DNA from 3 places in the Streptomyces sp. NPDC001502 genome. Region 1 is predicted to be linked to each of the others. Evidence: riboswitches for the same ligand, from Rfam matches in the RefSeq annotation. Region 1 holds a riboswitch; each other region holds the start of a gene.
What was found. A riboswitch is a leader RNA that binds a small molecule or an ion and turns the genes downstream of it on or off. The one in region 1 is predicted to bind thiamine pyrophosphate.
Positions count from the first base shown of each region.

Region 1 (2,194 bases):
CGCAGGAGTTCGTAGACCCCGCCCGCGGTGACGGTGGTGTCCCAGCCGAGTTCCTCGCTGGTGGCGCCGACGACGAGTTCGCCGTTCTCGCGCGGCACCAGGTAGACGTGGCTGCCGCGTACGACGGCCCGTACGGTCCGCGACAGGAACGGCGCGTACGCCGCCGGCACGGTGAGCCGCAGGACCTGCCCCTTGACCGGCCGTACGGGGGCCGCGACCTCCGGCGGTACGCCCGCCAGCCGGCCGGTGAACGAGCCCGCGGCGAGGACCACCTGGTCGGCGAGCAGCTCCGTGCCGTCGTCGAGGAGAGCTCCGGTCGCCCGGTCGGTGGTGGTGAGCAGCCGCTCCGCGCCGGTCCGGTGGATGGTCACGCCGGCGCGTTCGCAGGCGGCCAGCAGGGCGGCCGCGAGCCGGCGGGGATCGACCTGGTGGTCGCCGTCGACGCGCAGGCCGCCGCGTACGCCCGGGGCGAGCATGGGCTCCAGGCGGCGGCACTCGCGGCCGGTGAGCCACTCGGACTCCAGGCCGCAGCGGCGTTGCAGGGCGTGCAGTTCGCGCAGGTGGAGGCGGTCGTCGGAGTCGAGGGCGACGGCGAGGGTGCCGCAGGCGCGGTAGCCGATGTCCAGGCCGCCGCTGGCTTCGGCGAGCTCGGCGGCGAACTGCGGATAGCGGGCGGCGGAGGCGAGGCCGAGGCCCAGCAGGGTTTCCTCGCCGTAGTGCAGTTCGGTGACGGGGGCGAGCATGCCGGCCGCGACCTGGGCGGCGCCGCCGCCGGGTGCGGGGTCGGCGAGTACGGTGCTCAGTCCGCGCGCGGCGGCCCGCCAGGCGGTGACCAGGCCGATGATTCCGCCCCCGATGACGAGGACGTCGGATCCCTTCCGAGATGTTCGGGATGAGTGCATGGGCGTCCAGCCCCTCCCTTCGCCGGCATGACCCGGATCAGGTTCGTACGGTCGGAGGCCGGCCAGCCTCCCTCTCAGCCCGGTGCGCCGGACTCCCGCGATAGGTACGGTGGCCAGACTAACCCGGCGGTGGATGGCGGGTAAGGCGGCACCTATTCCTGACGGAGCGTCAGATGATTAGGGTGGCGGCGTGAGCGAGCAGACGGAACAGAATCAGCACGGCGTCGTGATCGTCGGCGCCGGAATGGCCGGGGTGCAGACCGCGGTGGCCCTGCGCGAACAGGGCTACACCGGCCGCGTGACCCTGCTGGGAGCCGAACCCCACCAGCCCTACGACCGGCCCCCGCTGTCCAAGGCGGTACTCCTCGGCAAGGCCGAGGACTCCGCCTTCGACGTGGACTTCGAAGGCCTCGACATCGACCTCAGGCTCGGCACCGAGGTCACCGGACTGCGTGCCGCCGTCCACGAGCTGGACACCGAGGCCGGACCGGTCCCGTACGGGACCCTCGTACTGGCGACCGGCGCGCAGCCGCTGACCCTCCCCGGGACCGAGGGCGTCCCGGGCGTCCACCTGCTGCGCACCCTGGACGACGCGGCCCGGCTGCGCCCGGTGCTGGCCGCGTCGCCCCGGGCCGTGGTCGTCGGCGCGGGCTGGATCGGCGCCGAGTTCGCCACCGCCGCCCGGGAGGCGGGCTGCGAGGTCACCGTGGTCGAGGCGGCGGACCGGGTGCTGGCGGGGGCGCTGCCCGCCGAGGTCACCGAGCCGATGGCGCGCTGGTACCGGGAGGCGGGCGCGGAGCTGATCACCGGGGCGAAGGTCGCCGGGATCGAGGAGGGGCGGGTCCTGCTGGCGGACGGGCGGACCCTGCCCGCCGGCGCGGTGGTGGTGGGCATCGGCGCGCGCCCCGCCACCGCATGGCTGGACGGGACCGGCGTGGAGCGCGGCCCCGACGGCTCGGTCACCGCGGACGCGTACCTGCGGACCTCGCTGCCCGGGGTGTACGCGGTCGGCGACTGCGCCTCCTTCCCGTCCGGGCGGTACGGGACGCGGCTGCTCGTGCACCACTGGGACAACGCGCTCCAGGGGCCGCGGACGGTCGCGGCGAACATCCTGGCCGGGGAGCCGGCCCAGATCTACGACCCGGTGCCGTACTTCTGGTCGGAGCAGTTCGGGCGCTTCGTGCAGTACGCCGGACACCACGGCGGGGCCGACACCCTGCTCCTGCGCGGGGACCCGGCCGGTCCCGCCTGGTCGGTGTGCTGGCTGCGCGGCGGCGCACTCGTCGCCGTCC
Region 1 covers NZ_JBIAVW010000033.1:11,427-13,620, forward strand. The annotation lists gene thiO (glycine oxidase ThiO) at 1-902, opposite strand, end outside; TPP riboswitch at 900-1,011, opposite strand; gene ACFY0D_RS36740 (NAD(P)/FAD-dependent oxidoreductase) at 1,093-2,194, shown strand, end outside.

Region 2 (2,194 bases), on a different contig from region 1:
GGCACATCTCGTGCGACGACGACACCACCCGCAAGACCCTGTGGAAGCTGCACGACGGCACGCTCGTCGAGTCCGTGCTGATGCGCTACCCCGACCGGGTCACCATGTGCATCTCCTCGCAGGCCGGCTGCGGCATGAACTGTCCGTTCTGCGCCACCGGCCAGGCGGGCCTGGACCGCAACCTGTCCACCGCCGAGATCGTGCACCAGATCGTCGACGGCATGCGCGCGCTGCGCGACGGCGAGGTCCCCGGCGGCCCGGCGCGACTGTCGAACATCGTCTTCATGGGCATGGGCGAGCCGCTCGCCAACTACAACCGCGTGGTCGGCGCCATCCGCCGGCTCACCGACCCGGAGCCCGACGGCCTGGGTCTGTCGCAGCGCGGTATCACCGTCTCCACCGTCGGCCTGGTCCCGGCCATGCTGCGCTTCGCCGACGAGGGCTTCAAGTGCCGTCTGGCCGTCTCGCTGCACGCGCCGGACGACGAGCTGCGCGACACCCTCGTCCCCGTGAACACCCGCTGGAACGTCCGCGAGGTGCTCGGCGCGGCCTGGGAGTACGCCGAGAAGTCAGGCCGCCGGATCTCGATCGAGTACGCCCTGATCCGCGACATCAACGACCAGGCCTGGCGCGGTGACCTCCTGGGCAAGCTGCTCAAGGGCAAGCGTGTGCACGTCAACCTGATCCCGCTCAACCCGACGCCGGGCTCCAAGTGGACCGCCTCGCGGCCCGAGGACGAGAAGGCCTTCGTGGAGGCCATCGCCCGCCACGGCGTGCCGGTGACCGTACGGGACACCCGGGGCCAGGAGATCGACGGCGCGTGCGGCCAGCTGGCCGCCTCGGAGCGCTAGATTCCGCTTCTGTTCGACGCGATTCGGCCACGGGGTACCCTGTGGCCGAACCAATTTCATATTCCGACAGGGGAGCGCCACAGCGCTGAGAGTGCGGTATCCGTCATCCGCAGACCCTCTGAACCTCGCCCCGGTCATTCGGGGTAGGAAGTTCGGTCACCACTCTTGCTGTTGCGCCCTGCCCGGCGTCCGCTCTCGCAGCGCCGGGCAGGGCCGCGTCTTCTCCTGGACATCCCAGGAGGAATTCACCGATGAGCACCACCAAGAAGCTGGCGGGCATCGCGCTCGCGGCTGCGCTGGGCGTCACCACGCTCAGCGCCTGCGGCGGCGGCGACGCCGAGGACAAGACCGCAGGCGCGAGCGACGCCCCGAAGTCCAAGACCGTCACGCTCGTCTCCCACGACTCCTTCAACGTGACCGACACGGTCCTCAAGGAGTTCGAGCAGCAGAGCGGCTACACGGTCAAGGTCCTGAAGTCCGGAGACGCGGGCGCGGCGCTGAACCAGGAGATCCTCACCAAGGGCTCCCCGCGCGGCGACGTCTTCTTCGGCGTGGACAACACCCTCCTCTCGCGCGCCCTCGACAACGGCATCTTCACCCCCTACGAGGCCAAGGGCCTGGCCGAGGTGAAGCCCGAGTACGTGCTCGACAAGGAACACCGGGTCACCCCGATCGACTCCGGTGACATCTGCGTCAACTACGACAAGGCGTACTTCGCCGAGAAGAAGATCGCCCCGCCGCAGACGCTGGACGACCTGACCAAGCCGGAGTACAAGAACCTCCTGGTCACCGAGAACGCCGCGACCTCCTCGCCCGGTCTCGGCTTCCTGCTCGCCTCCGTCGGCAAGTACGGCGAGGACGGCTGGAAGGACTACTGGAGCAAGCTGAAGGCCAACGGCGTCGAGGTCGTCGACGGCTGGGAGCAGGCCTACAACGAGCGCTTCTCCGGCTCCGCGGGCGGCAAGAAGGCCAAGGGCGACCGCCCGCTGGTCGTCTCCTACGCCTCCAGCCCGCCGGTCGAGGTCCTGTACGGCGAGCCGCAGCCGGCCGAGGCCCCCACGGGAGTCTCCACCGGCACCTGCTTCCGCCAGATCGAGTTCGCGGGTCTGCTCAAGGGCGCCAAGAACGAGGAGGGCGGCAAGGCCCTCGTGGACTTCCTGGTCAGCAAGAAGTTCCAGGAGGACATGCCGCTCCAGATGTTCGTGAACCCCGTGACGAAGGACGCCGCCCTGCCGGAGCTGTTCACCAAGCACGGTGTGGTGGTCGAGAAGCCTACGAGCGTGGCTCCCGAGACCATCGCCAAGAACCGTGAGCAGTGGGTCAAGGCATGGACCGCGCTCGTC
Region 2 covers NZ_JBIAVW010000018.1:81,284-83,477, forward strand. The annotation lists gene rlmN (23S rRNA (adenine(2503)-C(2))-methyltransferase RlmN) at 1-851, shown strand, start outside; TPP riboswitch at 910-1,019, shown strand; gene ACFY0D_RS28060 (thiamine ABC transporter substrate binding subunit) at 1,103-2,194, shown strand, end outside.
Region 2: it holds a riboswitch for thiamine pyrophosphate, as region 1 does, so the genes downstream of both, ACFY0D_RS28060 (thiamine ABC transporter substrate binding subunit) here and thiO (glycine oxidase ThiO) in region 1, are expected to answer to the same signal.

Region 3 (2,194 bases), on a different contig from region 1:
CAGCGGGCCGAGCGTGTAGAACGGCGCCTCCTCGCAGATCTCCTGCTGGAGGTCGATGTTCTCCTTGATCTTGTGCATCGGGACGTGGCCCGGGCCCTCGATCATCGTCTGGACGTTGTGCCGCTTGGCGATCGTGTTCAGCTCACCCAGCGTCTTCAGCTCGGCGAACTGGGCCGCGTCGTTGGCGTCCGCGATCGAGCCGGGGCGCAGACCGTCGCCGAGGGAGTACGTGACGTCGTACGTCGCGAGGATCTCGCAGAGCTCCTCGAAGTTCGTGTAGAGGAAGTTCTCCTTGTGGTGCGCCAGGCACCACGCGGCCATGATCGAGCCACCGCGCGAGACGATGCCGGTCTTGCGGCGGGCGGTCAGCGGCACGTAGGGCAGCAGCACGCCGGCGTGGACCGTCATGTAGTCGACGCCCTGCTCGGCCTGCTCGATGACCGTGTCCTTGTAGATCTCCCAGGTCAGGTCCTCGGCGCGGCCGTCGACCTTCTCCAGCGCCTGGTAGAGCGGAACGGTGCCGATCGGGACGGGGGAGTTGCGCAGCACCCACTCGCGGGTGGTGTGGATGTTGCGGCCGGTCGAGAGGTCCATGACCGTGTCGGCGCCCCACTTGGTCGCCCAGGTCATCTTGTCGACCTCCTCCTCGATGGAGGAGGTGACCGCGGAGTTGCCGATGTTGGCGTTGACCTTCACCAGGAACCGCTTACCGATGATCATCGGCTCGATCTCGGGGTGGTTCACGTTCGCCGGAAGTACGGCGCGACCTGCGGCGATCTCCTCGCGGACGACCTCGGGGGAGACGTTCTCGCGGATCGCGACGTACTCCATCTCCGGGGTGATCTCGCCACGGCGGGCGTACGCGAGCTGCGTGACCGCGGCGCCGCCCCGGCCGCGGCGGGGCTGGCGGGGCCGGCCCGGGAAGACCGCGTCGAGGTTCTTGAGGCCGCCGCGCGGCGAGGTGTGCTTGATGCCGTCGTCCTCGGGGCGCACGGGGCGGCCCGCGTACTCCTCGGTGTCCCCGCGGCTGATGATCCAGTTCTCACGGAGCGGCGCGAGGCCGCGGCGGACGTCGGTCTCGATCTGCGGGTCGGTGTACGGGCCGGACGTGTCGTAGAGCGTCACGTCCTTGCCGTTGGTGAGGTGGACCTGGCGGACCGGCACCCGGAGGTCGGGGCGGGAGCCCGCCAGGTATCCCTTGTGCCAGCCGGGCTGGCGCTCGGTCTGGCCGTCGGCGTCCTGGCTGACGGCAGGCGTGCGTGCGTCCTGAATGGTCATGAGACCTGATCTCCCTACGCCGGCATTACCCGGTAACAGGTTCGGCGGTCGACGCAGCCTCTTCCCGTACGCATCTGTGATGCCCGTACGGTGATCAGCGTCCTCTCAGCCCGGTGCTCCGAGCTCCCGCGTTGTGCAAAGGTGCCCCCACGCTAGCGTCATCCATGGCGTGCTGAACAGTGGGCCCCCTCATCTCTTGCGATGATCTGCTGGTGACGCCCTCGCCGCAGCCCCCCATCGAGCACACAGAGCCCCATGGCCACAACGGCCACGCGCATGGGAGCCCCGGACCGTCCGACGGGCACTCCGACGGCCACGCCGACAGGCCAGCCGACGGTCACTCCGGCGGCGGCTCGGACGGCCACCCCCCGGGGCAGTCCCACGGCCACGGCCACGGCCACGGCCATGGCCACAGTCATGGCCACGGCCCGGCAGCCCCCGTCTCGAAGCACCTGCGCAAGGTCATCGCCGCCGTGCTGATCCCCTTCGCCGTGGCCGTCTTCGTGGGCATGGTGGTGCTCTGGCCGGGCGGCGCCCCGGGCCACGAGCGCACGGGGGTGGGATTCGACCGGCAGACCCAGCAGGGCGTGGTCACCTCGCTCGAACAGGTCGACTGCAAATCCGTGAACGCCGCCCAGGTGCCGACGACCGCGGCTCCCTCCACTCCCGAGGGCCGCCAGGCGCAGGCCGAGCAGACCGGCGAGTGCAAGAAGGCCACCGTCGAGGTCACCAGCGGCCCGGACAAGGGCCGCACCTTCGTGGAGGTCGTCCAGCCGGGCGCGCCACGGCAGTTGGAGGACGGCCAGGAGGTGGTGGTGGCGTACGCGCCGGACGCCCCCCGTGACCTCCAGTACTCGGTGATCGACGTGAACCGCAAGCTCCCGATGGCGCTGCTGGCCGGCATCTTCGCGGTCGC
Region 3 covers NZ_JBIAVW010000011.1:216,190-218,383, forward strand. The annotation lists gene thiC (phosphomethylpyrimidine synthase ThiC) at 1-1,278, opposite strand, end outside; TPP riboswitch at 1,273-1,418, opposite strand; gene ACFY0D_RS21580 (YibE/F family protein) at 1,491-2,194, shown strand, end outside.
Region 3: it holds a riboswitch for thiamine pyrophosphate, as region 1 does, so the genes downstream of both, thiC (phosphomethylpyrimidine synthase ThiC) here and thiO (glycine oxidase ThiO) in region 1, are expected to answer to the same signal.